DNA from 3 places in the Abyssisolibacter sp. ZYX002 genome. Region 2 is predicted to be linked to each of the others. Evidence: a T-box and tRNA genes for the amino acid it is inferred to sense, from the RefSeq annotation. Region 2 holds a T-box; the other regions hold tRNA genes.
What was found. The T-box of region 2 lies ahead of argS (arginine--tRNA ligase). A T-box ahead of a tRNA ligase gene usually reads a tRNA of that ligase, here a tRNA-Arg.
Positions count from the first base shown of each region.

Region 1: it has a tRNA-Arg gene. The T-box ahead of argS (arginine--tRNA ligase) is inferred to sense a tRNA for this amino acid. The anticodon was not compared.
Region 3: it has a tRNA-Arg gene. The T-box ahead of argS (arginine--tRNA ligase) is inferred to sense a tRNA for this amino acid. The anticodon was not compared.

Region 1 is NZ_JARMXH010000007.1:157,144-168,306, reverse strand. It holds gene asnS (asparagine--tRNA ligase) at 1-1,331, shown strand, start outside; tRNA gene P3X86_RS17575 (tRNA-Arg) at 1,504-1,580, shown strand; gene P3X86_RS17570 (tetratricopeptide repeat protein) at 2,115-2,801, opposite strand; gene P3X86_RS17565 (hypothetical protein) at 3,028-3,255, shown strand; gene P3X86_RS17560 (stalk domain-containing protein) at 3,536-5,056, shown strand; gene tadA (tRNA adenosine(34) deaminase TadA) at 5,082-5,537, shown strand; gene P3X86_RS17550 (hypothetical protein) at 5,609-6,196, shown strand; gene P3X86_RS17545 (hypothetical protein) at 6,382-7,131, shown strand; gene P3X86_RS17540 (N-acetylmuramoyl-L-alanine amidase family protein) at 7,146-7,949, opposite strand; gene P3X86_RS17535 (NAD(P)/FAD-dependent oxidoreductase) at 7,979-9,403, opposite strand; gene murQ (N-acetylmuramic acid 6-phosphate etherase) at 9,748-10,659, shown strand; gene P3X86_RS17525 (PTS sugar transporter subunit IIA) at 10,693-11,163, shown strand, end outside.
Region 2 is NZ_JARMXH010000003.1:420,758-431,920, forward strand. It holds gene P3X86_RS12005 (sensor histidine kinase) at 1-780, shown strand, start outside; gene P3X86_RS12010 (MFS transporter) at 804-2,033, shown strand; gene P3X86_RS12015 (hypothetical protein) at 2,129-2,347, opposite strand; gene P3X86_RS12020 (metallopeptidase TldD-related protein) at 2,647-3,927, opposite strand; gene P3X86_RS12025 (TldD/PmbA family protein) at 3,927-5,306, opposite strand; gene argS (arginine--tRNA ligase) at 5,522-7,282, opposite strand; T-box leader at 7,333-7,561, opposite strand; gene P3X86_RS12035 (class I SAM-dependent methyltransferase) at 7,576-8,328, opposite strand; gene P3X86_RS12040 (glycyl-radical enzyme activating protein) at 8,607-9,506, shown strand; gene hypD (trans-4-hydroxy-L-proline dehydratase) at 9,510-11,163, shown strand, end outside.
Region 3 is NZ_JARMXH010000009.1:72,893-84,055, forward strand. It holds gene P3X86_RS18505 (FAD:protein FMN transferase) at 1-12, opposite strand, end outside; gene P3X86_RS18510 (hypothetical protein) at 139-303, opposite strand; gene P3X86_RS18515 (hypothetical protein) at 345-1,190, opposite strand; gene P3X86_RS18520 (TraB/GumN family protein) at 1,438-2,817, shown strand; gene P3X86_RS18525 (hypothetical protein) at 3,227-3,370, shown strand; gene P3X86_RS18530 (hypothetical protein) at 3,690-3,815, shown strand; gene P3X86_RS18535 (peptidoglycan-binding domain-containing protein) at 3,885-4,397, opposite strand; gene P3X86_RS18540 (hypothetical protein) at 4,834-4,974, shown strand; gene P3X86_RS18545 (M23 family metallopeptidase) at 5,714-6,055, opposite strand; tRNA gene P3X86_RS18550 (tRNA-Arg) at 6,278-6,354, opposite strand; gene P3X86_RS18555 (metallophosphoesterase) at 6,533-7,027, opposite strand; gene rdgB (RdgB/HAM1 family non-canonical purine NTP pyrophosphatase) at 7,005-7,634, opposite strand; gene rph (ribonuclease PH) at 7,646-8,380, opposite strand; gene P3X86_RS18570 (GerMN domain-containing protein) at 8,512-9,525, opposite strand; gene P3X86_RS18575 (N-acetylmuramoyl-L-alanine amidase family protein) at 9,747-11,163, opposite strand, start outside.

The DNA of each region.
Region 1 (11,163 bases), on a different contig from region 2:
TCAAAGTAGCTGGTTGGATAAGAACAATTAGAGCATCAAAGAAATTTGGGTTTATAGAATTAAATGATGGTACATTTTTTAAGAATATTCAAATAGTATTTGAGGAAAATTTAGAAAACTTTGAGGAAATAAAGAAATTATCTATCAGTTCTGCAATCATAGTAGAGGGAAAGTTTGAACTTACTCCAGGAGCAAAACAACCATTTGAAATAAAGGCACAAAAAATTGTAATAGAAGGAAAATCTGATGCGGATTATCCATTACAAAAGAAGAGACATTCATTTGAGTATCTAAGAACAATAGCGCATTTAAGACCTAGAAGTAACACATTTTCGGCAGTTTTTAGAGTAAGGTCTTTGGCGTCATATGCGATTCATAAATTCTTTAATGAAAGAGGCTTTGTATATACTAATACACCATTTGTAACAGGAAGTGACTGTGAAGGTGCTGGTGAAATGTTTAGAGTAACAACGCTAGATTTAGATAATATACCAAGAGATGAAAATGGAAAAGTTGATGATACTAAAGATTTCTTTGGAAAAGAATCAAACTTAACAGTAAGTGGACAGTTAAATGCAGAATGTTATGCACAAGCATTTAGAAATGTCTATACATTTGGCCCTACATTTAGAGCTGAGAATTCAAATACAACCAAACATGCGGCTGAATTCTGGATGCTAGAGCCCGAAATGGCATTTACAGATTTAAATGGCAATATGAAAGTAGCAGAAGATATGGTTAAGTACATTATCAAATATGTAATGGACAATGCAAAAGAAGAGTTAGAGTTCTTTAATAAATTTATAGATAAAGGGTTAATAGATAGATTAACGCACGTTGTTAACTCAGATTTTGGAGTAGTGACTTATACAGAAGCAATAGAAAAACTAGAGAAAGCAGATGTAGACTTTGAATACCCTGTGAAGTGGGGAATAGATTTACAAACTGAGCATGAGAGATATATCTCAGAGAAGATATATAACAGACCTGTATTTGTAATTGACTATCCAAAAGATATAAAAGCTTTCTATATGAGGTTGAACGATGATGGTAAGACAGTAGCGGCAATGGATTTATTAGTCCCAGGAATAGGAGAGTTGATGGGAGGTAGCCAAAGAGAGGAAAGGCTTGATTTCTTAGAAAAAAGATTAGAAGAATTAGAGCTTAACAGAGAAGATTATTGGTGGTATCTAGAGCTTAGAAAATATGGAACAACTAAGCACTCAGGCTATGGATTAGGATTTGCAAGGATGCTTATGTATCTTACAGGGATGTCTAACATAAGAGATGTTATACCTTTTCCAAGAACTGTAAAAAATGCTTTATTCTAAAGTAAAGGCTAATATTTATAGGGTACATATTGGGTACCCTATTTTTTTATGAAGGCTAGGAAAGATAATATAACTATAGAAGATTATTATAAAGAGTACTGTATATAAGGGAAATAAGCATATTTGACAAAATTAATAAAATATTATATCATATATAGGTATTATTAGTTGTGCATCTGTAGCTCAGTAGGATAGAGCAGTGCCCTCCTAAGGCATGTGTCGGGGGTTCGACTCCTCTCAGGTGCACCATTTTTCAAGACTATAAGATTTGAATTGACAGCTACGTGACAGCTACCCATAAAATTTATATATCTTCGTTCAAGTTGGTAGATAAATTTTTATACAGGGCATCTTGTTTCGTAGCTATATTGTCGCACTGGATATCTATATTCATGTAGCGGAAGAACATTAATGATACACTATTACTTTGTGGGAGTACAAAACCATATGAAGAACTACAAAGTTTATATGAAGTTCATGAGCTGCTAGAAGATATTAAGATTAATGTGCTTATACAATTATACAAAGAGCTTTAAGTGGATCAATAAGAATTATATGAATTTATGTAACACAATTCGTTTAATTTTAACTAGGGACAAATTATCTCTTAACATATAAAACTACAATAGAAAACAGCACTTATTTAAGTGCTGTTTGTGCTGTTGCAGTAAAACATTTAAGTACTAGTGGTCAAAAGGAAATTCACTTGAAAACATACATATGAATCTACTAACACCTATAGTAAAAATAAGAGCAGTTGATAATAATGGAAACTTGTAAATTTTAGTTAGTATTTTTTTCATTATTTTTCACCCCCTCATAATAATTATTCATAGCTTTATCTAAATATTTCATAAGATTCATTTTATCGGTTAACTTGAGTAAGGACTCAAAATCTTTTTTAAGTTCATTAGCCTTTTCAACCTTTCCCAAATAAAAAATATTCATTATTTTAACCATCATGATTTTAAAGAATCTAAAATTAAATAAAAAATGTTTTTGTGCTACAGCTATTGTTTTTTCACAGTATTCTAATGATTCAGCATAATTATCAAATGAATAATGTCCATTGCCAATATTGCCTAAGATTTGAAGTATAATATCATTACTAGAAAGCAAATGAAGATTAGACACTAACTTTTCCTTATACTTTAAAAAGTTTGTTTCATCTTCAATTTCTGAGTAAAAGACCATTAAAGAATTAATTATCCTGAAGTGAATTTCATTCTCGATTTTTTCAGGCTTTACTTTTTCTAACAAATCAATTGCTGTCTTTTTTTTATCACATGAATAAAATTCGGCTAGAGCTTTAACCCATTCATGAAATAATTGATCTCCATCTATACCTCTTTTCATTATTTGTGATGATAATAAAAATGCTTCTTCATACTTATAATTTTGAATAAGATTAAAAACTTCTTGTATGTTTAAAACAGTGTTGTCACTTATGCTTGCTACATCTGTTTTCAACTTTAGTCCTCCTTAAATTTATTAATTACTTAGATTATACCATATGATACATTATATTTCATTAATTTCAATTAAATGTAATGTATAGTATTTTGTTGTAGATTCCAATTAGCTAAATTATCCTTTATGTAGGTTTAAAAATTATGATATAATAAAAATTATAAAAATAGTAAAATATGAAAACAATTACATTAAACACTAACTTAGATTTAAAGGGGATGTTGTATTGAAAAAAGTAATATGTGGTTGTATGTTCTGTATTTTTGCATTTATATTATTTGTGATAGTCCATATTATTGCAGTAAGTGAAATGCATAAATTAACAACCATTACTATATCAATAGGTAGATATGGTACTAGTGTTGTAGAAACAGGTGGAAAAACTCCACTAATGTTAGCTGTATTATTTTTAGGAACAGGAGTAACTCTGTTATACAAAGGTATAAAATCTTAATAAATCACCCCCATTGCAGAAATTTTTCTTAGTAGAGGAAGCATATTTTGTATAAAAATAATCTTAAATAAACTTTAATTAATAACGACGACCAAATTTAACGGTATGTAATACACTGAATTTTTAATAGGCTAGTTTTTTGTGTATCATTGTTTATTTTTATACAAATGATTGAAATATCCTTATTTATAATAAATAAGCACATTTTTTATGTATTAAAATTTTAATACAAATTATGATATAATTAGCATATAATCTAATATTACAGGAGGTAAATAAGTTGAAGAAAATATGGTTTTTTTTAGTAATTATATTATTCTGTTTACCAGCGACAACATATGCACAGCAAGTAAAGGTAAATATAAATGGAGAATTAGTTGAATTTAATGATAAAACAGGGTATCCGTTTATTGATGATAATGGGTGTGCACAGGTGCCTTTCAGAGCAGTTATGGAGTTTTTTGGAGCTAAGGTTGGATGGAATCAAAATACAAAATCTACAACAGTACGTAAAAATAATATGTTAGTCGAATTTTCGCTTGAACAAAATTTTATTATAAAAAATGGAGAAAAAGTGGAGAAGAAGATAAAGACAACGGTAAAGAACGAAAAGTTGTTTATGCCTATAAGGGATGCTCTTGAGCCTTTTGGAGCTACCTTAGAGTATGACAAAGAAAGCAATTGTATATTAGTTAATACGTTTGAAGATAGAGTAAAAATTCATTACATAGATTTAGGTGACAGTGATGCAATAATGATAGAGTATGGCAAGTTTCATGCATTAATAGACTCAGGTGATTCAGCTCATGAAGAAAAATTAATAGAGTATCTTAAAAAGCACCAAGTAGATGATATAGAGTTATTTGTGCTGACAAACTCAAAGGATAAAAGAATAGGAGGAGCCGATGCTGTATTTAATAACTTTGATATACAATATATAGTTGACTGTGATTGGTTATCAAATACTGATACTTTTAAAGAGTACATAAGTACAGGTATAAACGGGAAAAAAGGAGAAGCTGCAATATACAAAACAAATGAAGAAGACTTAGTACTAACAGTTAATAAAGATGGTAGTCAGCCAGAAATAGTACAAGATGAAAAAATAACTATAAAAATATTAGGCAATAAAGAAAATAATGATATCAATAATGCAAGTACAGTTGTATACCTGAGTGTATTTGACACTAAGTTATTGTTCACAAGTGATTTAAAAGTAGATGGAGAAAAAAAGTTTATACAAAAGGTAAAAGGTGCACAATTAATAACTGTTGGAAATAATGGAGATAAAATATCTACAAGCAAAGAACTATTAGAGACTATAAAGCCTAAATATGCAGTGATTTCCTGTGGTTTAAAATTGCCAAGTGAAGAAGTATTAAAAAAACTACAGCAAAGAAATATAAAAGTTCTAAGAACTGACAAGCAGGGCGATATAGTGTGCATGATAGATGGTTATAGATTGAAATTTTTTGATAAAAATACAATACCTAAAAATAATGATACAATAAAATATGACGTGATAATAGATGTTAATGATAAAGAAGATATAGTAAGGATAACAAATAAATCACAATCTGATATAGATATGACAGGGTGGAAATTAATTAGTATAAAAGATAACCAAGTATATCACTTTCAAAAAGGATATATACTAAAGGCAAATAGTTCAATAATAGTTGCTTCAGGTAGCTCAATGGGAGATATACAATGGTCAGCAAATGAAATGTGGGATGATACTCAGTCAGATGAAGCGCAATTATATGATGGAGATGGCAATAAAGTAGCAAGTGATGATTAAAGTTATATAGCTAAGAGGTAGAAATATGGACGAATACTACATGAAAAAAGCAATAGAAGAAGCAAAAAAAGCATATAAAAAAGAAGAAGTTCCTATAGGTGCAATAATAGTAAAAGATAATCAAATTATATCAACAGGATATAATTTAAGGGAGACATCTAAGGATGCAACTACACATGCAGAAATTATGGCAATAAAAGAAGCATGTAAAATACTAGGGGGTTGGAGGCTTAGTGGCTGTACAATGTATGTGACAATAGAACCTTGCCCTATGTGTGCTGGAGCTATAGTAAATGCTAGAATAGATAGATTAGTAATAGGTGCAATGGATTTGAAGGCCGGAGCATGTGGCTCAATATACAACATAGTAGAAGATTATAGATTAAATCACAGAGTTGAGGTTAAAACAGGTGTCTTGAAAGAAGAATGTTCAAGAGTGATAAAACAATTTTTTAGCGATTTAAGAAATAAAAAGAAATAACATAAATATTTGATAAACCATAAAGTATATGATATAATTTGAAATATTATACTGTGAAAAGGGGTTCGAATATGAGAAATCTTAAAAAGGCGATTTGTTTGGTATTGGTTATTGCAACAATTCTAGCATTAGGAGCTATAGTTATCGCAAGCTCACCATATGGAGCAGCTTGGCCGTATAGGTTTGAGTATCACATGAATGTGAATTGTTATGGGTATGTAACAAGATTTAACAATGCATCAGATCCGGGAGAGCAATATTATGAAACAGATTTAAATCACTTTGGAAAATCAGTAGATGAGATAGCAGAATATGTTAAAAAAGATTTTCAAAGATTGTACAAAACTGCACGTATTATAACATCAAGTACGTCACCAGTAAATGATGATGAGTATAGGATTGCTTTACGTGTAGGAAAGCACAAATTAGGTGGTAAAACACGTTGGGACTATCATTTTTTATTACAATGTAGCGATGGTCAATGGTGTCATAAGCCAGGTAGTCAGGTTTCAGAAAAGCTAGGCAATATAAATCCTAGTACATTCAGATGGGACATGCCTTATTTTATAACAAAGAGTGATGGTAGTAAAGAGCTAGTATATTATGAAGGTTTTTATGATAGTAAAACAATTTATATGGCATTACCTAAGATTAATTAGTAAAATGAATACAAGGGGCGCTGCATCAACGGCAGACGCTTCTTTTTAATTGCTACAATACCATTAATTTCAAAAAATGAAAACATTTTAACGTTTACTTTATAAAAAGTTCCTGTTATACTTGGTTGGACATAAGAGTTATCAATGTAGTAGTTTTTATTTGAATAATAGAGAGGAGAATAAAAATGAAAAAGAAGTTATTAGCAGTATCATTAGCAGGAATATTAGCACTTAGTAGTTCGTCATTTGCAGCAATAACAGAAAAAATGAATATTTCTAAATATAACTTACAGCAGTCAATTACTCAGACAATTGAGTACAACTTTAATAATGATTTACAAGGGTTTCAAGCAGGATTTGCAGATTTGCCAGCAGAAAAAGATGTATATGATTTTTATGAATTAGATTACGATTACAAAAAAATACCCGTAGCAAACAACGAAAGTATGGGTGCATATCTTGCAGGTAATAACCATAGTGATGATTTATTCATGTATATTACTAAAAATATAGCAGAAGATATAGAGTTAAAACCAAATACAGAGTATGAGATAGAACTTAGCTTTAAAATAGCTACAAACGAGGCAGAAAGTATGATGGGTGTGGGAGGCGCACCTGGAGAATCAGTATTTGTCAAAGGGGGAGTAGTTGGCAAAAAACCATGTCCTATAGTAGATGATAGCAACTACTACAGAATGAATATAGACAAAGGCAATCAAAGCGTAGGAGGAAGTGAATTACCTCTACTAGGAAATATAGCAAAAGATAATGGTTCTTTAGATAGATCATATGCATATAAAAATTTCTCCACTAAATGTAAAGTTAAAACAGATTCAAAAGGAAACGCTTATATAGTTATAGGACTTGATTCAGGATATGAAGGAATAACGAAAGTATATTTTGATGATATAGTCTTGAAAGTAACAATGGTTTAAAAAAAGAAAGGAATCTACTTAGATTCCTTTTTTTCTTTAGTTATTAGATCTTTATATTCAATTATAGCACTAGAAATTGCATCAGCACATTTAGCCTGTCCTTTAGAATCCTTTAAAAACACAGTATCATCCGTATTGCTTAAATAACCTAGTTCTACTAATACAGATGTAGCTTTAGTGTTTTCGACAACGTAAAGGTTTTTATCAGAGTTGTATTTAATACCTCTATTTTCAGTAAATTTAAGCTTGGCTAAATTATCTGAAATAATTTGAGCGAGTTTTTCATCTTTAGTTTCTTTTTCAAAACAATAAACTTCTGTTCCTTTAACATCAGTAGAGTTTTTATAGTAGTTACAATGAATAGATACAAATAAATCTGCATTATTTTCATTAGAAAACTTTGATCTACCCACTAGAGATTCTGTTTGTTCTTTCCAAGGTATCTCATCTTTTTCTCTAGTGTATATTACTTTTATTCCTTTATCACTTAATAGTTTACCAGTAGAAAGAGCTACGCTTAAAACAATGTCTTTTTCGGCAACATCAAATGTTTTAGAAGTAGCACCAGAATCATATTCACCATGACCAGCATCTATACATACAGTAAAATTATCTTTAGGTGAGTTGTCTTCATTAGTAATATTTTTATTAATAGGTGTAGCTTCTTTTTCATCTCCACAACTTCTAAAAATTAAAAAGCAACTTACAATAATTAAAAATAGCAAAGTACCAAAAAATCGACGTCGACGTTTCATCATAGCTTGTCTCCTACGTTTTTTCTTTAGATAGAGTTCTCGACGTCTTTCATCATAATCCATCTTATCATCTCCAATGAAATATATTATAATTACTTAATTGCATCAAGCAAAATTCTTGCCATTTGAACACCTGAGCAAGAAGCCATCATTAATCCTCTAGTTAGACCACAGCCATCACCAAGGAAGTGTAGGTTTTTAATATTTGATTTAAATTCTTTGTCTATAGTTACTTTATTTGAATAAAATTTTATTTCTGGCCCATATAGGAGTGTTTCAGTACTAGCGAATCCTGGAACAATAACATCCATTGCCTTTATGAAATTGATTATATTAGTCATAGGTCTATAAGGAATAGCTGAAGTAAGATCTCCAGGAACAGCATCTATCAATGTTGGTTTAACATTTGATCTAAGTAATTCCTTTTCCCAAGTTCTTTTGCCATCCAATATATCTCCAAATCTTTGAACTAAAATCTTATTGTTACCAAGCATATTTAATAACTCAGCTACTTTTTTGCCATATTCAATAGGTTGATTAAAAGGATATCTAAAATTGTGAGAGCTTAAAATAGCTAGGTTAGTGTTTTTACTTTTCTTTTCCTTATAAGAGTGACCGTTTACTATAGATAGTTGATTGTCATAGCGTTCTTCAGATACAAAGCCCCCGGGGTTTTGACAAAAAGTACGAACTTTATCTTTAAAAGGATTAGGATAACCTATTAATTTACCTTCATAGAGAACATTATTTATTTGTTCCATAATTTCATTTCTAACTTCAACTCTAACACCGATATCAACAGTTCCAGCACTGTGGTTTATTCCATGCTTTAAACACATCTGTTTTAACCAATCAGCACCTTTTCTACCAACACATAATATAACTTTTTCACCATATACATCTACGATAGAATCATCTTTTCCTTTGATATGATCATGTGATTTAATTAGTTTAACGCCTTGGATTTCATTGTTTTCAATAATCAAATCTTTGACATACGTACTATCTCTTAGTTCTACTCCTTCTGAAACAATATAATCTTGAATTTTCTTATAAATTTCTTGAGATTTTTCAGTTCCAAGATGTCTAATTGGACAATCAACAAGCTTTAAACCTGCTCTTATAGCCTTTCTTCTAATATCTTGAACCATTTTACTTTCGATTAATCCATTTATCTCTGTATCTGCTCCAAATTTAAGATAAATGTTATCAACATAGTCTATTAAATCTTTAGTAGTATCATAACCAATATATTCAGGCAAGAGACCACCAACCTCTTGACTTAAGCTAAGTTTACCATCCGAAAAAGCTCCAGCTCCAGAAACACCAGAAGTTATATTACAGTAAGGTTTACAATCAATACATTCACGTGTTACTTCTTTAGGACACTTTCTATTCTCTACTTTTTTTCCTTTTTCAACTAATAGTATTTTTTTATCTTTATTTATGTTAACAAGTTCTAAAGCGGTAAAAAGACCAGCTGGCCCTGCACCGACAATAATCACGTCATATTTCATTATTTTTACCTCCTAAATTAAAGCTTGAAGTAGCGAATTAAAAATAACACTACATAGTAATAATATCATAAAACACGAATAATTTGTACAAAAAGCAATGTAATATTCATAGTGTAAGAATATAATAATTAGTATGCACAGGTAGTAAAAGATTTATAATGATACCAAATAAAGTTAAAAATAAAGAAGAAAGTTAATAAAATAGTAACAAACATTTATCTTATTATAATTAAACAAAGTTTTATAATAAAAAAGAAAATAAATAGAAATAACTATAGAAAGAAATAATATTTCATGATATTATAGTTATATTGGTAATAATATTTCAAGAAAGGGTGTAGCAAATGAATATCGATTTAAAAAGTTTGACCACAGAAGGAAGAAATCCAAACACATTTGGAATAGATATAGCCTCAACAGAGGAAATGATAAGTATGATTAATGAAGAAGATAAAAAAGTTGCTTTTGCAGTAGAAAAAGAGATCAAACATATTGCAAAGGCAGTAGATTTAATAACAGAGAGTTTTAATAATGGAGGCAGATTGATTTATATTGGAGCAGGAACAAGTGGTAGACTAGGTATACTAGATGCATCAGAATGCCCTCCTACCTTTGGAGTACCGGCTCAGATGGTTCATGGTATCATAGCAGGTGGTTACGAAGCTATTTTTAAAGCAAAAGAAGGAGCAGAGGATGATATTAATTTAGGTGAAAAGGACTTAAAAGACATTAATTTTGATAAAAAGGATGTATTAGTAGGGATAACAGCAAGTGGTAGAACTCCTTATGTAATAGGGGCATTGAACTTTGCTAAAAAAATAGGAGCCGTGACTATAGCTGTAACAAATAATAGTGATTCACCAGTACAAAATATTGCAGACGTTGGTATTGCTGTAGTAGTAGGAGGAGAAGCATTAACAGGCTCGACAAGATTGAAAGCTGGTACAGCTCAAAAAATGGTACTAAATATGCTAACGACAGGGTCTATGATAAAGATTGGTAAGGCATACGAAAACTTGATGGTTGATGTGCAATCCACAAATGAGAAACTTACGCAAAGAAGTAAAAATATAGTTGTAGAGGCAACAGGAGTAGATGAAAGTATAGCAAAGGAGTATTTAGAAGAAACTAATTACGACGTAAAATTGTCTATTTTCATGATAAAATCAAAGCTAGATAAAAAGACTGCACAAGAAATAGTTAATAAAAATAATGGACATATTAGAAAAGCTCTAAACGAAGTAATTAATAAATAATAATTATTATAAACACTTATAAGAGGTGATTAAATGTTAGGTATATTTAAAAAGAATATTAAGGTTCAATTATTATCTCCTATTGAGGGTAATGTAATAGATATAGAAAATGTAGAGGATGAAGTTTTTTCACAAAAAATGCTCGGAGATGGTGTTGCAATAGATCCATTAGACAATAAAGTAGTATCTCCATGTGATGGTGAAATTTTGCAGGTTTTCCCTACTAAACATGCTGTAGGGATTAAATCAAATGATGGACTAGAAATACTAATACACATAGGAATAGACACCGTTAATTTGAAGGGACAAGGATTTGAAAGCTTTGTTAAACAAGGAGATGTAGTTAAAGCAGGAGATATTCTAATGCAGTTGGATGTAGAATATCTAAGAAAGAATGCAAAATCATTAGTTTCACCAGTTATTATAACCAATGGTGAAATAGTAAAAGATATAGAGAAGTTTACAAATAAAGTAGTCAAAAATACAGATATAATTATGAACATA
Region 2 (11,163 bases):
AGACTTGATTTTAAAGCAGAGAGAGAATACTTACTTATACGTGATGCATTTAATGATATGGCTGGGACTATAGAAAAAACACAGAAGGAAAAAAAGAAGCTAGAAGCGAGTAAAATGAGACTGCTTGCTGATGTGTCACATGATATTAAGACACCTATGACTACTATCATAGGTTATATAAAGGCTTTAAAAGATGGGATAGTAAAAGAAAAAGACAAAGAATCATGTTACGAGACAATATATAAAAAATCACAAAGAGTAGATCAATTAATCAATGATATGTTTGACTATGTGAAGCTTGAAAATGTTGATTATAATGTTTATAAAAAAGAGAATAATTTTACAGAATTTTTACGTCAAATAGTTGCAGAATATTATCAACAAATGGAAGATAAAGATTTTAAAGTTATACTTAACATACCAAGTGAAATTATTAATGTTAGTTTTGATAACCATCTAATGAACTCTGCTATCGCAAATATATTAGAAAATGTAATAAAATACAACCCAAAGAATACAAAGGTAAGAATAGAACTATATAGAAAGAAGGACAAAGTCTATCTGGAAATAGCTGACGACGGAGTAGGTATACCACAAGATGTAAAAGAACATTTATTTGATCCTTTTGTCAGAGGAGATAAAGTCAGAAAAAGTGATGGTGGTTCAGGGCTTGGACTAGCTATAAGTAAAAATATTATTGTTAAGCACGGGGGAGATATCAGTGTTAGCAATGGACGAAAGTACGAAGCTACTATGTTTAGGATAAAGTTGGATATATAGGGAACATATTGCAGGGGGAATATATGATAAAAATAGAAAGTAAGGATATAAAAGAGGCTTCGTGGAAGAGAAATTTCGTATTACTTTGGCAGGCACAGTTTATTTCTAATATTGGTAACACCGTATATGATATTGCTTTAGGGTTTTGGATACTTGCTGTAACAGGGTCTACAGGGCTGATGGGGCTATTAATGATGACGGTAACCTTACCACGTATATTTATTTCACCTATTGCTGGTGTAGTTGTAGATAGATACAACCGAAAAAAAATACTTATTATAACAGATGGCATGAGAGGGTTAGTAATAGTTTTTATAGGTATTGGTGCAATAGCTGGATTTATACAAGTATGGATGATTGTATTAGGTGGAGTTATAAATGGAATATGCGGATGTTTTTTTGGACCTACTATAAATTCGTCTATGCCTGATATTGTACCAAATAATAAGTTGATAAAAGCAAATTCAATTACTAGAATTACGAATAGCACTATAAGAATTTCAGGGAATGCTATAGGAGGAAGTTTATTCGAACTTATTGGCGCACCCATATTATTTTTATTCAATGGTATAAGTTATTTGTATGCTACAGTAAGTACTATCTTTATAAAAATACCTGACATTAAGTATAGTAAGAATAAAACGAGCTTTTTTGAAGACTTAAAACTTGGGATAAAATTTGTAAAGAATCTTAGTGGTTTAAAGCATTTATATCTTATAATAGCCTGCCTTAATTTTTTTGGTTCTATGGCGAGAATGTTAATTCTGCCATTTTTTAATAGTAGTAAACAATTAGGACCTACCCTATATGGGATAGCTATAGCTTTTCAAGTAGTAGGAACTTTAGTGGGATTATTTGCAGTGACGATGATTTCATTTAAAAAGCTAAAAAAGTCAACAATTTTTCTTTTTAGTGGTTTAATAACTTCAGTTTGTATGGTTATGGTCTCATTATCAAATAATTTTATAGTGATTACTTTATTACTTGCGATACATAGTTTTGGAATCGCTATTACAAATAGCATAATTCAGAGAACTCTTCAAGCCAATATACCAACTAATATGAGAGGGAAAGTGCATGGATTTAAAAGGACACTATCTACCAGTCTTGTACCATTAGCTATGGGATTGGGCGGGGTATTAGCAGAAGCATTATCTGTTAGATTTATAATAGGAGGAAGCTTTAGTATAGTATTTGTTATTTTTATTTGTACATACTTTATTTCAGCTATAAAAAGATTCATTGATGAATAGAGAATAGTAAGATGGAAATCGGAAAGTTATGATTTAAATGTTGGCTTAATTTTGGGTAGCAACTACTTAATATTATAGGCTGTGTTTTTACCTTATTAATAGAAGAATAAGTCCAGAAAAAACTTTGTGACAATATAGCCAGCTAATATTGATACCATCGTCATTATTGCTTGAATTAAAGTTAAAGTTGGGTTATCATAATATCTTTCTGGTAATAGCGGTATGTTTAAATCTTTATACTTATTTAAATAAAATCTAATAGTGTAATAAAATACAGTAGACACTGCTAATACAATAAATACTGCGTAGTTCATAATTTTTACCCCCAAAGAAATGATAACATATAATTGAGATTATTGCCATAGATTATTAATTTTATTAAATGGATTTAAAGATCGAAGGGGCAGACTTTAAACTTGACTAACTTTATTTTATTATTTAAAGAGTTTATATTAAAAACAGCTATAAATACAAACTTGCTTCATCTGATATATTATTTATAATGCATAAATTTAATAAAATCCTATATTAAAATAAAAAATAATGAAAAGCATAAAATAAAAAATAACCTAGTTTCCTAGGTCATTTTTAGTTAATGATAAAATCATTTAGTTTATCCTGATATAGTTGTACCAGTTGAATGAATCCAAGGTAGAGACGTATTTCCTGCATCAACTGTTTCTGATGATATCGCTTTTATATCGTTGAACAATGAAAATAAATTACCAGAGACCATTGTTTCACTGATTGGGCGAACAATTTTTCCATTTTCAATATAAAATGAATTTTTTGCAACACCTGAGAAGCTACCATCACTACTAGGATGACCTCCAGAAAAACGACAGAACAATATACCTTTATCAACGTTTTTTATAATTTCACTTAAAGATTTCTCACCAGGAGATATAACATGATAGTTACCATAATTATTTGATCTAGATAGATTAGATTTATTTGCACCGTACTGGGTCAACATAAAGTTTTTAAGTACACCTTTGTCAATAATTGGCATATCTTTAGCTTCAAAGCCATCTATGGTAATACATTCGCCTACACTCACAGTTCTAGGATTAGAATACCAACTCAATTTTTCGCTTGCAACTGATTTATTAATTTTATTAAGCAATTTACTCTTTTGACCAATAATTGGAGCATCTTTTAAAGCAATATCTTCATAACCTCTTAATAATTCTAATAAACAATCTGGTGTTATGATAATATCACCAACAAATTTATCACCTAGTGGTTGTGATTCTAACTCTAAAACTGACTGATCAAGCAATGTTCTAATTGAACCAGTTTCCATCAGTTTTTTCTTAAGATCTGTCATGCTGACAATTGTATAGTTGAATGAAGTTATCTTCTCACCATCTTTTGCAGTGAACTCTATTTGAAAATTATAGCTTCCATTGTTTTCAGTTAAATTTAAACCATTTGTGTTAGAAAGAAACCTATTTTTCAGATCAAAGGATAAAATGGCATCACCTGCTATTTTACTATATTGATCCTTCATTTCAGAAGCAAATTCCTTTAAGGAATTATATATTTTATCAAGATCGGGTTCTAATATCCCAATCATGAATTCACCTTCTAATTTATCTGCAATATCATAAGCATCATCTACTGGAGATGCATCAGTTATCAATTGCAACTGTTTAACACCTTCATCAATTGCTAAATCATCAATCTTGTTCAATGTTAAAGTACCTTGTTGTTGGTTTCTGATATACTTAAGTTTTAAAGTTGTATTAACATTTGTACGAAATAAATTAATTTCTCCTGCTTGCGTATTTAACTCATGTTTTTCACTAACAATCAATTCACATTGAGCCTTATCAGCTCCTGCATTTTTCATAGCTTTTAGAGCGTATTCTAACTTATTATTATAATTCATTACTGACCTCCCACATTGATTTTACACTTGATTGCAGGGCCACCCATTGCGGTAGGAATCATTTGTTTCTTGCCACAGAACCCACCAGGTGTCCACTTCATATCGTCTGACACCATTGATACAGATGCTAATACATCAAATGCTTTACCAGAAATCGTCGTGTCTTTAATTGATCTACCGAGTTTACCATTTTTTATTTCATAACCACATGTAACTGCAAACATAAATTCACCAGTAGAATCTGCTTGTCCATTATTTGTTTTAGTAAAATAATAGCCATCTTCAATTGAAGCTATCATTTCTTCTAACTTAGAAGATCCAGGTAAAATACAAGTGTTTCTCATTCGTATAAGAGGCTCATCAGAATAATCCCAGGCTCTTGCATTACCAGTGTTCTCCATTGAAAATTCTAAAGCAGAATCTCTGTTATGTAAATAAGAACCTAAAATACCGTCTTTAATTATCCATGCATCTTTAGACTCAACCCCTTCATCATCTATAAATATTGGGCATGGTAATATTTTTCCATTATAACTATTAGCAAAATCAACTAACGTGATTAATTCACTTGCAACCTTTTCGTTTAAGTAATCTCCAGCGATTGACCCAATTCGCACAAAATCAGCTTCAACAGTATGACCTAATGCTTCATGTGCTAATATACCTGCTAAACTAGCATCTAAAATCACTTCATGAGTACCTGCAGTTGGTATAATACCATTGTTTTTGGCAGACAATTCAGTGTACAATGTGTCAATACCAGACTTCAAATCTTCAATTGATTCAAAAACATCTTCAAAGTGTCCAAATCCACCGAAACTTTCTAGCATACTATTTGGCCCATCATCGTTTGTCATTGTCATTTCAATATATATATTTGTTCTTGGCCAATTTAAATAAGATGTAGTTCCATGAGATGTAATTAAGTTCTTCTCCATGTCAACACATGCTAATATAATCGCTCTAGAAGTTAAGTTAGGATACTTTTCAAAAATATATTTATCTACTTGATTCAAAAATTCTATCAATTGGTTTTGAGAGAGCCTTTTCTTTTTAGTAGAATAATCGTGACTTTCTGCTATCGTTTTCCCTTCATGCATTGGTAAGTTCAAATCCCCTTTAGAAGCCAGAAAATCAGCATTTTTCTTGGCTATATTTAATACCTCATCAATAGTTTCATTATTGACAACGGGATTTGAAGCAAACCCCCAATAACCATTTTTAAAAGTTCTAGCAGAAACTCCACTAGTGATTCTTTTCTCATTTTTTACTAGGTTACCATTTACCAGTTGGATACTCATAAAACGATTTTCTTGCTGTCGTAATTCAGTATATGGTTTAAGTTTTGGTAAATATTTTTCTAAATCAATTTTTTGCACGTATAATCCCCTCCCTTTCATATGTAAATTCAAATAAATCTAATAATTCAAAATAGTTTCTCAATTACTTTATTATAAATCTTTAGGAAAAAAGCGTCAATATAAATTTTGATTTTAAGATTATCTAGTTTGTTGAGGTATAGCGAGCAAAGAGAGATATTAAACAACCTTTTTAAACTAGATAACCTTTGATTTTAAAAAAAAATATTTTTTACCTACATACGTTCTAAAGAATCTATTCCAAGTAACCAAAGTGATTTTTCAAGAACCTTAATGCCTAAACTCAGTAAATTTATCCAAGAAGACTTAAACTCTTTATTATCTTCAGAGATAATTCTAGTTTCATGGTAAAAACGGTTAAACAGAGTACTTACTTCATAAGCATAATCACATATTTTGCTAGGAGAATAATCTCTATAAGCTATATCTATCGTTGAGTTAAACTCGATTAATTTTAGCATGATATTCATTTCAGTTTCACTCTGAGGGTTAGAAATAGTATGGTTAGACCATTCGGATACATCTACTTTTTTAAGAATAGATTTCATTCTTACGATACTGTATTGTATATATGGTCCTGTTTTACCATGAAAATTAGTAAATCTCTCTAGATCAAACACATAATCCTTAGTGAATTGATTAGATAAATCAGAGTATTTTAAAGCAGCTAATCCTACTTTGATAGAAATATCATCTATTAACTCATTATCATAGTTCTCATTTCCTGCTAAAAGTTTTTCTCTAGCACCATTTTCAAGAATTTTGATGACATCTTCAAGACGCATTATACCTCCATCACGTGTTTTGAAAGGCTTTCCATCCTTACCGTTCATGGTTCCAAAACCGATAAATTTAAGATATAAGTTATCTTTTGCTATATTAGATTTTCTAGCGCACCTAAAAACTTGTTCAAAGTGTAGATTTTGTCTTTTATCAACGACATATATTATATCATCAGGGTTATATTCATCAATACGCTGATATATAGTAGTTAAATCAGTAGTACTATATAAAGCGGCACCATCAGATTTCAGTACCATAAAAGGAGGCATTGGTTTTTTATCAGTATCAAGTTCTACGGGAACAATCAAAGCACCATTACTCACCTCTGTTATACCACACTGTTTTAGATAATCTACCACTTTAGGAATACAGCTTTGACAGTCACTTTCACCTTTCCATAGATCAAACTGTACATTTAATTTACCATAGTTTTTCTTTAAATCAGCTATAGATATATCATATATATATTTCCATAGAGCCATATACCCTTTATGACCTTCTTGAAGTTTAGCAGTAGCTAATCTAGCTTCGTCCATTACCTTTGTATTTTCTTTAGCTTTTTTACTACCAGTAGGGTAAATGTCAGATAGCTCATCAATAGTAAGTGGTGGCTCAGATGGATGTCTATCATAATTATCATCAAAATATGGCAGATGAGGTTTTCTTTCCTTAAGCTCAGTTATGACCATGCCCATTTGAAGTCCCCAGTCACCTAAGTGAACATCACTGGTTACATTATGTCCTTTAAATCGATTTATTCTTTTAATGCTTTCGCCAATAATAGCAGAACGTAAATGTCCTACATGTAAAGGTTTAGCAATATTTGCGCCACCATAGTCTACAATGATGGTTTTAGGTGTTTTTTCGTTATCACAACCTAATTTATCATCTTTATACATATCATTGATGTAATCAGTTATAAAGTCATCTGATAGAGTTATATTTATAAAACCAGGTTTTACTACACTTATTTCTTTAAAGTGACTATTGGGTTTTATATTTTTCACAACAGAATGAGCGATGTCTATAGGTGATTTTTTGTAGATTTTAGCAGCAGAAAGACACCCATTACACTGGTATTGACATAAATCAAGTCTATTTGATAAATTGACAATGCCGTATTTTTCATTGTAACCAGCTTTTACAAATCCTTTTTTGAAAATCAATGTTAAAATTTCTGATATTAATTTCATAAAAAACATCCTTTCGTGTTAAGTAAAATATAACAAAAAAACCGCCTCAACAAAGAGACGGGTATATCCGTGGTACCACTCTAATTGGGTATATCTCGTATAAAATATTATCGAGATGTCCCCACTCTAACCAATAACGCAGGCATGCGTTTATCCCTACTGCTATTTCAGGAAAACTCCTCAAAGACTCTCTTCCTCTTTAATAATCTTATGGGCTTACACCAATCCCCACTCGCTAGAAGATATTTTAAAAAGTACTTTTCTTTTCATAGGATTTTATATTTACCTATACACTATTTCTGTGCTATAATCATAAATCTATGACTAATAAAATCAATATAATCTTGTCTTTTTATTACATTGTCTATATAGACTAACTTATCAAAATACTTATCAACAGAGAAATCTTTTATCTGCCAAGGTATGCATTTTAGTAAATAATATGCTAAAGCACATACATCATAAAATCTTACTTTAGTCAAACATTCCTTTTCCTTAACTATGGTAAGTTTTATTGATTTAATATTCTCAGAAAATTTACATAAACAAATATCTAAATATTCACTTTGCTTTGCACCAAACATAGAGTTTATATCAGAATCATTCATACCTCCAACTTGCTGAGTAATGAATATTCCGTCTTTTTTCATGATTCTACTTACTTCATTAGCATTAAAAGATTCATGTCTGTTTATTACTAAATCAAACTTAGAATCATCAAATGGAAGATTTTCATCATCATTAACTTCAAATACTTTGATGCCTAACGGCTTAAGATTGTCTCTAGCTATTTTTATGTTCGGTTTATAACCTTCTGTTGCACATGTCAACTTTGGTAAAGGTTTTAATGAGTATAAGAACTCACCACCGCCAGTTCCCATATCTAGCATAGCGTTGCTACTGTGTAGATGTTTTTCTACTTCAATAGCATAGTTCCAAGGTAATGGGAATTCTTTCATTTTATCACTAATATAACTGAAATCCCAACCTTTAAAATCTACGTTTAAATAATCTTTAATTTTATCATATAATATTTTATTTTTCACTATTTAATCCTCCATTTTAGTCTATTATTAATTTAAGGAACAAACAAATGGAGGGCCTCGAGAACGTTGTTACAGGCCGTCAAATCTTTTGTAATTGTTCATAACTAATTACCTCTCTAAATTTATATTGGTAGTATTGTAACATAATACAATCAATAAGTAAACCCTATAAATATATCTAGATAAAAAGGATTATTATTGTCAATTGTTGAAATATTGTAAGATAAGATTAAAGAATAAAGTAAATAAATGTCCATATTTTTACAAGGAGTGTTGCCATGAATGGTATGATTTTTAATATACAAAAATATAGTATCAACGATGGTCCTGGTATTAGAACAACAGTATTTCTAAAAGGATGTCCACTGGATTGTATATGGTGTCATAATCCTGAGAGCCAAAATACATACAAGGAAATAACTTATGATGATAAAAAGTGTATTAGTTGTAAATCTTGTGTAGACAACTGTAAAAATGGTTGCTTTACAGAAAGTCAAAGTAATATAAGTGTCAACTTTGAAACCTGCAGTATGTGCAGTGAATGTGAAAGTCAATGTCCTTCAGAGGCTATAAAGATATTAGGGCATAGTAAGTCAGTAAAAGAAATAATAGATGAAGTCATAAAGGATAGAATGTTTTATGAAGAATCAGGAGGAGGCGTTACTTTTTCTGGAGGTGAGCCAATGATGCAGATTGACTTTTTGAACAATCTATTAGATCATGCCAAGTCAAAAGGATTGCATACAGCCATAGATACATCAGGCTACTGCAGTGAAGAAGATATAGAAAAAATAATAGGTAAAGTTGATTTATTCCTATATGATATAAAACATATGGATGAAGAAAAGCATATAAAACTCACTGGTCACAGTAATAAACAGATACTAAAAAACCTACAAAAACTAATCACACACTCAAAAAATATTTGGATTCGCATACCTATAATACCAACAATAAATGATGGCATAGAAAATATATTAAAAATAGGAGAGTTTTTAAATTCAATAAATCAAAGAAACGTTTTTTTACTACCTTATCATAATATTTTCAAAGACAAATACACAAAACTTGGTAGAAATTATGCATTAAATGATATTAAAACACGTTCACATGAATATTATGAACAAATAGCTTCATATCTAAAGAAATATAACTTAAATGTTAAGATAGGAGGATAGAAAATGAATGAAAGAGTAAGAAAATTAAGAAAACAGAGTCTTTCATCAGAGCCTAAGATTTCTATAGAAAGAGCTGTATTAGCAACACAGGCATACAAAAAATATCAAGGGAAAGTATCTATACCAGTGTTAAGAGCGTTGTCATTTAAGCATGTGATGGAAAATAAGACCATCTGCATAAATAATCATGAATTGATAGTTGGCGAGAGGGGAGAGTATCCTCAATCAACGCCAACATATCCAGAGCTTTGTTGCCACACATTAGAAGATTTAAAAATTATGAATGATAGACAAAAGATATTATTTAAAGTAAGTGATGAGATTTTAGAACAACAAAAATCACAAATAATACCTTACTGGAAAGATAAATCCATGAGAGCTTTGATATTTAAGCAAATGACATCCGAGTGGAAAGAATGTTACAATGCTGGTATATTTACAGAATTCATGGAACAAAGAGCTCCAGGACATACAGTAGCGGATAATAAAATCTACAAAATGGGTTTTGTGGACTTTAAGAAACAGATACAAAGAGCTTTAGATGATATAGACTATATTTCAGATGTAGATGCGTTTGATAAACAAGAAGAACTTAAAGCTATGATGATTTGTGCAGATGCTATAATTATATTTGCAAAAAGGCACTCTGACTTAGCAAAAGAGATGGCATACAAAGAAGAAAATGAAATGAGGAAATATGAATTATTAGATATAGCAGACATATGTGATTATGTTCCAGCTAATAAACCTAGAACGTTTAGAGAAGCCTTACAGATGTATTGGTTTGTACATCTAGGCGTAATAACAGAATTAAACACATGGGATTCATTTTGCCCGGGAAAACTAGATCAGCATTTATATCCATTTTATGAGAAAGAGATAGAAGAAGGTACACTTACAAGAGAGTCTGCAAAAGAATTGTTAGAGTGCTTTTGGGTTAAGTTCAATAATCAGCCAGCACCTCCTAAAGTAGGTATTACATTAGAGGAAAGTGGGACTTATACAGATTTTTGTAATATAAATATTGGTGGAATTAAGCCAGATGGGACAAATGGAGTAAATGATGTATCATATTTATTGTTAGAAGTTATAAGTGATATGAAAATATTACAGCCAAGTACAAATGTTCAAATTAGTAGAAAAAACCCAGATCATTTTATAAAAAAAGCATTGGAAGTAATAAGAGAAGGAATGGGTTTTCCATCAGTATTTAACACAGATGCAGTAGTAAAGGAGTTAATAAGGCAAGGGAAAAGTCTAGAAGATGCAAGATGTGGAGGTACTAGTGGGTGTGTAGAAGTAGGGTGCTTTGGCAAAGAATCATATATACTAACAGGATATCTTAACCTAGTAAAGATACTAGAAATAACACTTAACAATGGATTAGATACAAGAACAGGAAAAAAGGTAGGTTTAGAAACTGGTCAAATGAATGAGCATACTACGTTTGATGATATACTTAAAGCATTTGGTAAACAGCTAAAATACTTTATAGATATAAAAATAAGGGGTAACAATATAATAGAAATGCTTTATGCTAAGTATATGCCTGCTCCATTCATGTCAATAGTCATAGAGGATTGTATAAAAAAAGGGAGAGATTATAATAACGGAGGAGCAAGATATAATACAAGATATATACAAGGCGTGGGAATAG
Region 3 (11,163 bases), on a different contig from region 2:
GAATTTTTTCATACTATTCCTCCTTATGAAAAGTATAATTATATTAGCTTTCACTATTATTATTTACTACTAACTTAAATTTAAAGGAGCTGTTAATAAAAACTACAGCTCCTTAATAAATTATACCACTAATAGGTATTAAATAAAACTTTCTTTTAATGCTCTTTGTCCTTCTAATGCTTTTCTATCACTTAATACTTTTGAATTCGAAGCAAATCTAAGCTTTGTTTTGTATGCGTTGCACGTTTTACTTTTAGCTATAATAACCATTTTGTCAAGATTGCTCTTTCTGTCATCTGTCATCAAAATAACACACCCCTTCTTACGTCAGTATTGTATCATTTCTACATTTTAAGCATCTCTAATTCAAGTCTGAGTTCAAAATAATTAATAATGTCAAATAATATGAGAAACTCTTTATCAATTAAATGCTTGCTTCTTAATACTACTATAATGTTTTCTGGTAAATATTTTGTTTCTATTTTGCCAAAAATATAATCCTTCTTTCTAAATCCATCTTTTGAGCAAAATCCGAATATATTCATTGTACATATGATTGAAGATAGTTGATGTTCTGTTAAGCCTAGTTGTCTTTTCATCAAGTCAAATTGACTTGTGTTTTCATAATATACATTAACATCAATATTCTTTCTTTTACTTTTATACTCTTTTAATATTTTTTCATAACATACATACGGGCTTAAATCTTCCTCTTTTATATATTGGTTAATATACTCTTCCATTTCAAGCATTGCATTTAACACTGCATAAAGAGTATCTTTTTCACGTTTTACAAATCTTCCATAGTATGCAATACTTTTTATTTTTTCTCTTTCTTCTCGCTCAAGCTTTAATGCAAGGTTTTTGAATCTAAATATCCTAATTGATTTACACGAGATAAATAAATATTCCCATATTAGACAGCCTATAAACAATACTGTCGATACTATAAACACATTTACTGCAAATTGCGTGGACATTATTGCACTAACTCTTATTATTTGCACCGTTTTTATGATATCATAGAACATTATATTAAAGACGATTATCCACACTAGTGAATAACAGTAATATATTCGTCTGATAAATTTTATATCATAGTCAACAGGTATATTCTTAAAGCTCTTGACAGCAAAAACTACATATACGCACACTGATATCATCAACAATATAAATAATTTAACAGCCATCTTTTTCACTCCTGCCTATTTTTTGTTGACTCATTCGTTAGTAATACTACTATATATTATTCACTTTTTTGGACTTGTGTTAAACACTCTTAGATTGATGACAAAGTCATTTAGATAATAGACTGTTATAATTGGTTTTTTCAATTAATATTGATGAAAATTTCAATTATACTTGACATTTTATAAAGAGTGAATTATACTAAAATGCAAAGCTTGCTATGCAAAATAAAAATTAAAGGAGAGAAATATGAGAAAGAATAAAAAACTGTTATGTTTACTATTAATAGCGATTATAGTAATTAATGTTTTCCCTTGCTTTGCTCAAGAAACTCGAGTTCCTCAAATAAGCAATTGGGCAATAGAAACCCTAAATGAAGCTGAAAGATTAGGTATTTTTTCATCAGAATGGTATTACGATGGATTTAAGTCTAAAATAAGCGAAGAAAGAATGCAGTATATCATAGATAAAACTGCAAAAAAACTGGAAAGTTTAAAACTAGAAGAAAATAAAGAATTTAATTCTACAAAAAAAGCAGGTACTTCTAGAGAAGCGCTATTAATTAACTTATTCAATTCTTTAGCAAAGTACAAACTACCAGAAGAACTCAATACTAGCAATGGTGCACTGTCATATATGCAAGAAAGAAAAATAATAAAAGGTACTAGTAAAGGATTAGAGTTAGACAGATCATGCACTACACAGGAAGCAGTTGTTTTAGCTACAAGATTTATACTTGATACATATAGTTCTCTAGATAAAGGTTCTAAAGGTTTGTTATGGAAAGTGTCAAATAATGATACTACTATTTATTTATTAGGTTCTATACATGTTGGAACTTATGATATGTACCCAGTTAACAGCAGAATAACAGAAGCACTTAACAAATCTGATGCTTTGATAGTTGAAGCTAACCTAACGAATACGAAAGCTGTTGTTGAAGCTCAAAAATACTCTATGTATAGTGATGGAACAACATTAAAAGACCACGTTAGTAAAGACACTTATGAAAAATGCTTGAAAGCACTAAAAAAGGCCAATCTTCCTGAGACAATGACTCAATTTAAACCTTGGTCTATTGCTAGCACTTTAACTATTGTGTCATCTACAAAATCCAAAAATCAATCTGATATTACTACAGCAGCTTCTACTGGAGTTGATATGTATTTATTATCAAAAGCGCTTATTAATGGAAAGCCAATACTTGAACTTGAAGGATTAATGGCTCAAGTAAAATTATTCGATTCCTTAAGCGACGAAACTAAGGAAAAATATCTTTCAGTTGCAGTAGATGAAATACTTTCTGATAAAAAAGATGGAGATTCTGATGAAAAAGATTCTGCCCAGTCAATAAAGAAATTACAAGAACTTTGGATAGATGGAAATACAGAAGAGTTTACAACTTTCTTCAAAGGAATGAATGACTCAACCTCTAGTGAGTTAGATGAATTTTCAAAAATGTTATTTGGAAAAAGAGATAAAGGTATGGCTGAAAAAATAATTAAACTTCTTGACAGTAAAGAGTCTAAAACATATATGGTAGTAATAGGTTCTGGCCACTTAACGCTAGACAATACCGTAATTGCCAATCTTACTAAAGAAGGTTATAAAGTAGAAGTTGTTAAATAGTTTTAATTGAGACTTAGAATTAAGATAGCAAATGAGATTGGGAAGGATATAAGCCCAATCTCTATTTTTAAACGGTTAATTCCTAATTTTTGTTAACTCATTATTAATATATGTAGCAGATATTATTGCCTAAGTATTAACTTTTACAGAGTTAATTTATGAACAAGTATTTTTTTACTTGATTGTTCCAAAATTTGTGAAGTTTAAGGAATAAAAAATCTTGAAGATAGGAGCGTATTTCTTCATACGTGACTAGTTTCAAGTTTTCTTAATGACTAAAAATTATGTAAACCAACTGTTTTTTAGCTATTCTATGTGTTATACTTATACTGGTCATGTAAGCATAATATAAATAAAGGTCACTCTTTGAGTGGCTTTTGTTTTACATATTCAACAAGGGGGTTTTGACTTGAATATTGAATTAAATGAACTGTTTGAAAATGATTTGACACTGGATGGCGAGGGGTTGACATCTGATGAAATGGAACAAGTGCAAGAGTTGTTTAATGCTGTTCTAAATGTTGTACGTGTACAAAGAAAGTTAAAGAAATAAGACGTTCATTACATATCTGTTGCATGTTTGTTAAGCATTGTAATCTTGCTTGAATTACTAATTAGATGTGTTATATAATCACTGTAGGAACATTCTTCCTAAACATGATGAGTAATATATTAGCTAGTGTATGAAGTCGCCTATATCTTTTGCCTTTGCCCCTACTTAGATAAAATGATATAGGTGATTTTGCTTTGTAGAAAAAAGCTACTTTACATAAACATTAATGTAGTTAAGTATTAATTGTTGATTTGGAATATATTTACATTTTTTATATAATGTATAATCTAATTAGATATTATTGGAAAAGAGGGTTTGTATGAAGAATCTAAAGAAGAAAATTAGCACAAGTTCTATCGTTGGGTGTAGCATGCCGTGTATCTGCAATTGCAAACAACGTACAGATTTTTTACAAGGGAGATCATCTGTTTTGATTGACTGGTAATACATAAAAGTATTAGAAAAGACTAGCATATGCTAGTCTTGGTTGTTCTTTGGTTCACTTTTATTAATATTAGAATCCGCTACCACTGATAAGATAGTACCATGTTAAACGACCAACTTCGCCATTTGCCACAACCCCTACTCTACGTTGAAAATCTTTAACGCAAAGTTCTGTTCTAGGTCCAAAATCTGCATCAATAGTCAATCCATACCCATATTTCATTCTCAACTGATACTGTAAGCCTTTAACAGCACTGCATTGATCCCCGTACCTTAACAGGACTATTAATTTTGACCATGTATCTTTCCCAACTATACCATCCTGTTTTAATCCTTTTAATTCCTGAAATCTTTTTACTGCTGATCTTGTGGCTCCGCCAAAATCGCCATCAGGGCATAAATCAAAACCTTTGGATATTAAAAGATACTGTAAAGTTCTAACGTTAGTTCCTTTATGGCCTTGTTTAAGAAGTGGCCATGACCGCAAATGAGTCTCAGAACTTGCATATGTCGCAATACTGCTAAATGCCATTGTCATTATAACAATAAATAATAATGCTAATCTTTTGTTATTTTTTTTCATATAAAACATCTCCCTTTATTTTTTTAACTATTATATAGAGTTCTATTTTTATATTTTTAATTCCTTTATTTTTAATTTATGTAATTAATTGTATGAGAAAAGACTAGCATAAGCTTGTCTTTTATAGTGCCATTGTAGCTTTGTATTTTAAAGTATTTTTACCAATTATGTTTATTTTTAAGTCTTGAAGTGCCAATTAGGTATGTTATAATTATTCTATTAGGAAATTCCTAATATGTATGAATTATATGTTTATTATATAAATCGCCTATTCTTTTCCCTATTACCTGGATATAGGCGATTTTATTTTGTAGAGAAAAGCTACTTTACATAAACATTAATGTAGTTCAGTGTTAGTTGTCGATTTGGAATATATTTACATTCTCACCCATATAATGTATAATTTAATTAGATATTATTGGAAAGGAGGGTTTGTATGAAGAATCTAAAAAAGAAAATCAGTACAAGTTCTATCATTGCGTGTAGAAAGTATTGTGGCCCCTGCAAATGCAACAACCGTGAAAATTTAATAGAAGGGAGCGCAACTGTTTTTGTTGAAAAAAATCCGCCGTATTAAAAAGACTATCTTATGCTAGCCCTATATGCTATACTTATACTGGTTATGTAAGCTATAATATTAATAGAAGCCACTCTTTGAGTGGCTTTGTTTATTATTGACAAAGAAAGTTAAAGAAATAAGACGTTTGTTACACGCCTATTGCACGTTTATTAAGTATCGGTATCTTGCTTGAATTGCTGATTCGATGTGTTGTATAATCACTTGTAGGAACATTTTTCCTAACATGATTGATTATTGATTGTAATATGCTAGTGTAGAAGTCGCTTATATCTTTTACTTAAATTTATTATCTTCCCCGATAATTGATTTAAAAGATATAGGCGATTTTGCCATTATAGCGTATATTCTTTCTGAGGTATTCTTAATCCTTTGTTTCCCTCAATATTAGGTACTGTATTCATAAAGTACGACATTTGTAAATCCCCCCAAGTCAATTTTTACACCAAATTTATACCATTTTCACACCATTTCATACTATTTTTTATTCTATAAATGTTATTAAATTCCTTTATTTATGTACGGGGGGATATTATGTTTATGCAACATTCTTCAATTTATTTATAATGTATCATTATTAAAAGGCTAGTTGTTTTTAACTAGCCTTGTTAGTGATCTTTTACTTGTTTATCATTTTTTCTACCCTGCTTATCATTTCTTCTACTTTGTCTAGTGTTTTATTGTTAAGAGCATTCCCTCAGCACGTGTCATTGGTTCGTCATATCTTCCTTCGTTAATATCAATGCCCCTGTCGATAAGCTTCTGTCTCTGTGCTTTCCCCCAGTGTTCTTTTGGCTTGACTCTCGAACTTGAATCCTTCTTGGTGAATTTCCATGTGGACGTGCGCTCCTTTTGACTCTCCACTATTTCTAGTATGAGCAATTATCTCCCCTTGTTTAACTGTTTGTCTTTTAGTCAGTTTAGGTATCTCGACTAGGTGTGCAAACATAACTCGTGTGGTGCTGTTTATATCTCCGAGAACTAGATAGTTACCCACGCGTTTATGGCTTCCACCTCTGTTAGCCTTGCAATACACAACTTTGGCTGTAAAAGGTGCAATCAAAGGTAGAAGCTTTGTCATCACGTCTTAGGCATAGCCACACATCTACTACATTAAATATCTACTCACATTCATTGAAGTCCGTCGATAAAATAGCAGCTGAAAAAATGGAGGGATTATGTTCGGGGAATAGCCTTTTTTGTTTATCTAATTCTGTCCCCAAATCGTCCCCAAAGACTAATATATAAAACAAAATAGCAAACCGCACTATTCGTACGATTCGCTATTTCACTTACATTAGCATGGTGCACCATGAGGGACTCGAACCCCCAACCAACTGGTTCGAAGCCAGCTACTCTATCCAATTGAGCTAATGGTGCATATCTTCTTAGAAAATAAATTAAACATTACATCTCTGTCTTTAATATTATTCTGACAATAAACCATTATAACAGTTTTGCATTTATATGTCAATTTTATAAAGCTATATTACACTATTGTTGTCATGCTGATTTTATCTATATAACTTAATTTCTGCTATGTCTTACTTTACAGTTATTATATATTATAATCTTCTAGTTCTATTATATCACTTTTTATTATATCATCTATCGTAATTAATGCTACACTTGCTTTTGTCCCTCCCTTTGGTATAGACGGACTACCAGGATTTAGAAACAAAATATCATCATGGACTTCATTATAGGAAATATGAGAGTGTCCAAATAGCACTACATCTACATCAAGTTCTTTTGCTCGATAGTATAAATTGCCAAGTCCGTTTTTTACACTATATCTATGCCCATGAGTCAACAAAAACTTCTTATCTTTTAGTTTTATTACCTTCTCTTCTATTTCATCAAAATTAGCACTAAACAAATCACAGTTACCTTTTATCTTTATATTCTTTATTTTTGTAGTATTTTCTATTTTAACCATATCTTTTAAATAATCTCCTAAGTGTATCACTAAATCTATTCCGTCTAACTTTGATAATAGAGATGTCACTTTATGCGTTGCTCCGTGTGTATCACTTACTACAATGATCTTCATTAGTATTTTCCCCCAAAAGCACAGTTAACTCACCTTTTAGTTTTATTAATGCATTTGCTCTATGGCTAATTTTATTTTTGATTTCATCTCCTAATTCAGCAAATGTTTTATTATATTCATCAACAATAAAAAGTGGATCGTACCCAAACCCTGAGCTTCCTGATTTAGTATTTGCTATCCTCCCTTTACATTCACCCTCTATAGTTTTAATTATTTCTCCATTTTTAGCTATAGCTATTATCGTTTTAAATTTTGCTGATCTTTTATTGATAGGAATGTTTTCAAGTTCTTTTAGGAGCTTTTTGTTATTATCTTCGTATGTTACGTTTTCTCCTGCATATCTTGATGAAAATACTCCTGGAGCTCCATTAAGCGCATCTACAAATAGTCCTGTGTCATCTGCTACTACTAAACCTTCAACTTTCCTTGATAGCTCAACTGCTTTTTTTATTGCATTTCCTTCTAACGTACTTTTATCTTCTACTACCTCAAAATCTTTAAAGCCGACATCGTTTTTCGATACTATATCTATAGGCAGTTCTCTAAGAATTTCTTTAATCTCTTGTATTTTATGTTGATTACCACTTGAAACAACTAGTTTTATCATATTATTCTCCCCTATATGTAATTTGAGATATCTCCTAATGCTTCTTTTTGAAGCTCTATCAATTCTTTATTTCCCTTTATAGCTAATGTTAGTATTTTGTTTAGTTGCCCCATATTAAATGTGTCACCTTCTCCAGTTCCTTGTACTTCTGCAAAATCTCCGTCTCCAGTCATTACTACATTCATGTCTACATCTGCATTAGAATCTTCATGGTAGCATAAATCAAGTATTGCCTCGCCATTAACTATTCCTGCACTTATCGCAGATATATAATTCTTGATAGGTATTGTTTCTATATCTCCTTTTTCTTTCAGCTTATATAGTGCTTCTACTAAAGCAACAAATGCTCCTGTTATAGAAGCAGTTCTAGTCCCTCCATCAGCCTGTAAAACATCACAGTCTATCCAAATTGTTCTTTCTCCAAGTGCATCTAGATCAACAACTGCTCTAAGCGATCTGCCAATTAGTCTTTTTATCTCTTGTGTTCTTCCTTCTAACTTACCTTTACTTGCTTCTCTCACTTTTCTAGTTATAGTTGAACCTGGTAGCATTGAATATTCTGCTGTTATCCATCCTTTTCCTGTATTCCTTAAAAAAGGAGGCACTTTTTCCTCAAGCATTGCTGTACATATAACTTTGGTATCTCCCATCTCTATCAACACCGATCCATCTGGGTGCTTCAAATACCCTCTTGTTATTTTTGCTTTTCTTTTTTCATCAAATTTTCTTCCATCTATCCTGTTCATCAATTTCTCTCCTATCTTCTTTATTACTAATATAATAACAAATGTTTGTACTTTTTTCTAGATAACATATCTAATAATATACAAAAAAATAAAAGCGACAGCTACTGCCACTTTTATTTTACCCATTTTGTTTAATATTCATTTGCGAATACTGGAATTGCATTATCATCAACTAAATCAAGTCCTGCTTCTTCTAGTGTCTGGCCATCTATCATTATCTTAATCTCTGCAATCTCATTAAACTGTTCTAATGTCAAACCTATATTTGTTGACATAGCATCATAAGTGGCTTGATCTTTCAATAAGCTTATATCTTCAACTGATAAATCAACATATGCAATACTATTGTTAACTTCTATCCCTTGCAAAGCAACTCCACCTGGTATATCTGTGTATAATCCTGAAAATTCAGGTGGCCCATCAAACAAAGCTTGAAGTGCTGAACTTACATTAGCATTAGGTGCAAGTATCGGTATTGTTACAGGTACATAATATTCATATTCTCCATTTGTAGTACTTTTATAATATACTACAACTTTTGAAGCATGCTCACCTTCTGCAGCCATATAGTTTATATCTTCTCTTAATAGAGCCTGAGAAAGTTTTGTTCCAAATTTCATAGTATTTGATTTACCATTGATTAATATCTTTACTTTTGAAATTGATGGGAACTCTGTTAATGTGTAAACAATACCTTTAACAAGATTGTACTCATCGTCTTCAGTATCATAGTTCAATATATCATCTGTAAAATCAACATTACATACCCCTGTTTCTTTGTCTATAGACATACCTTTGATACCTACTCCTGCTGGTATTATTGGTTCTAAACCTATTGCATTAATATCCTCTCTTACTGTAGGACTATCCGTTATATTTCTTAACGCTGCCTTTGCTATTCCTTCTTCCCAAGGTATTTTTCTCATAACAGGTACTATAAAACCATTTTCATTCTTATAGTATAATACTGTGTTTCTCATGTTTTCATCAGTTGTTACTTCAAATTCATCATCACTTTTTACTACCTTGATATCTTCTTCATTGTCACTTACATCATCTGCCTTATTAATAATATTGCAACCACTTATACAAGATACCATCATAGCGATTAACAGTAAAAATATGCTTATTTTCTTAATATTCATGCTATCCCCCCTTGGAATTTACTACACTATATATAAATTATATTAAGCAACAACAAATACTATGCCTGAATTATTAATGGAACTTTGATGAATCTATATAATTCAGGCTTTGTACACTTTTTTTATAATATGCATAATCTTACTGCAATATGTCTTTTAGATGAAAAAAGAGCTATTGCATTAACAAATAAAATTTGCAGTACAACGCTCTTTTATATGAATTATTTAATTTTAAATTTTCTTGCTATTGCATCTGCTATAGTATTGACTATTTTCTTTCTATATTGGGGCGAACATACCTTATACGTATCAGATGCATTACTCAGAAATCCAAGCTCTAAAAGCGCTGCATCCATTGCTGTTTCTCTAGTTACTACTAATTCTGGTCTTCTTTCTATCCCCTTATCTTGCGCATTTAATCCAGTCAATAAGTTTCTATGCATATACTCTGCAAAAGGATATTGGTCATTTTGCTTGACTTCACTTTTGTACGATGGACAATAGAGAGTTTGTATGCCATCTATAGAACTATCATTGTTATAATTATAATGGATACTTATAAATGCATCTGCATTATTTCTATTTGCAATATACGCTCTCTCATACAGATTTATCAATACATCTGTTCTTCTAGTCATAATTACATTAAAACCCATACTTTTTAGCTTTTCTTCTAGTAACAATGCTGTTTTTAGATTTAAATCCTTTTCTTTTACACCATTGATTGGCGAAATAGCTCCTGGATCTTGTCCACCATGTCCAGCATCTACTACTATAGTATATTTATTCTTTGTATCAGTTATCTTTTTAAATTCTAACTCTATACTATTATCTGCTTTTTTAATATTGTAACTTATATTATTTTTTAATATAATATTTATGTTTTTTTGACCATCTTTATTCTTTACTACAATATTTTCAATCATAGAATCATTTAGAATAAGTACACTGTTATTTAGATTATTATCATTACTATTCATAATCAAGCTTAGTGAGTTTGTATTTGCGTTATATTCTACTATGTCATCACTAGATGTTCTGCTGTCTATTATTAATCTACCAATATCATTGTTGTTTTTGTAATTAAGTCCTTTTAATAGCTTATTATCCGCATAAAAATATATTTTATTTTGATCTTGTTCTATTATTAAATTAGTATTATTTAGATTACTATCTAAATCAAATACCGTTCTAACGATTATATCATCGCTATCATATAAATTATCTGGTTCAAACTGAGAGACTCTTACTCCTTTGAGCTTGTCTGTTTTATATTCATATTGATTTTTAGCTTTTCCTATTGATGTATCTAGCATGTCTAGGACTAGTCTATTTGGATTTCCAAGCATTAAAACATTATATAGTGGCATACTTGTACTTTCTATAATAACCGCTCTTCTATCATCTACCATTTTATTGTCAATATTTATTATAGTATTAGCTACTGGTTTTATAATAGGGGCGCTAGTTATTAACCCTTTTCTTAAATTGTTATCCCAACCAACTTTATATCCTAACTCCTCAGCAACAAATCTTAAAGGTATCATTGTTCTACTATTCATAATTTTTGCAGGAACATCATAAGGAAGTGTTTTATTTTTTCCATTGACTAATATGTATTTACTGTCAATTTTGATT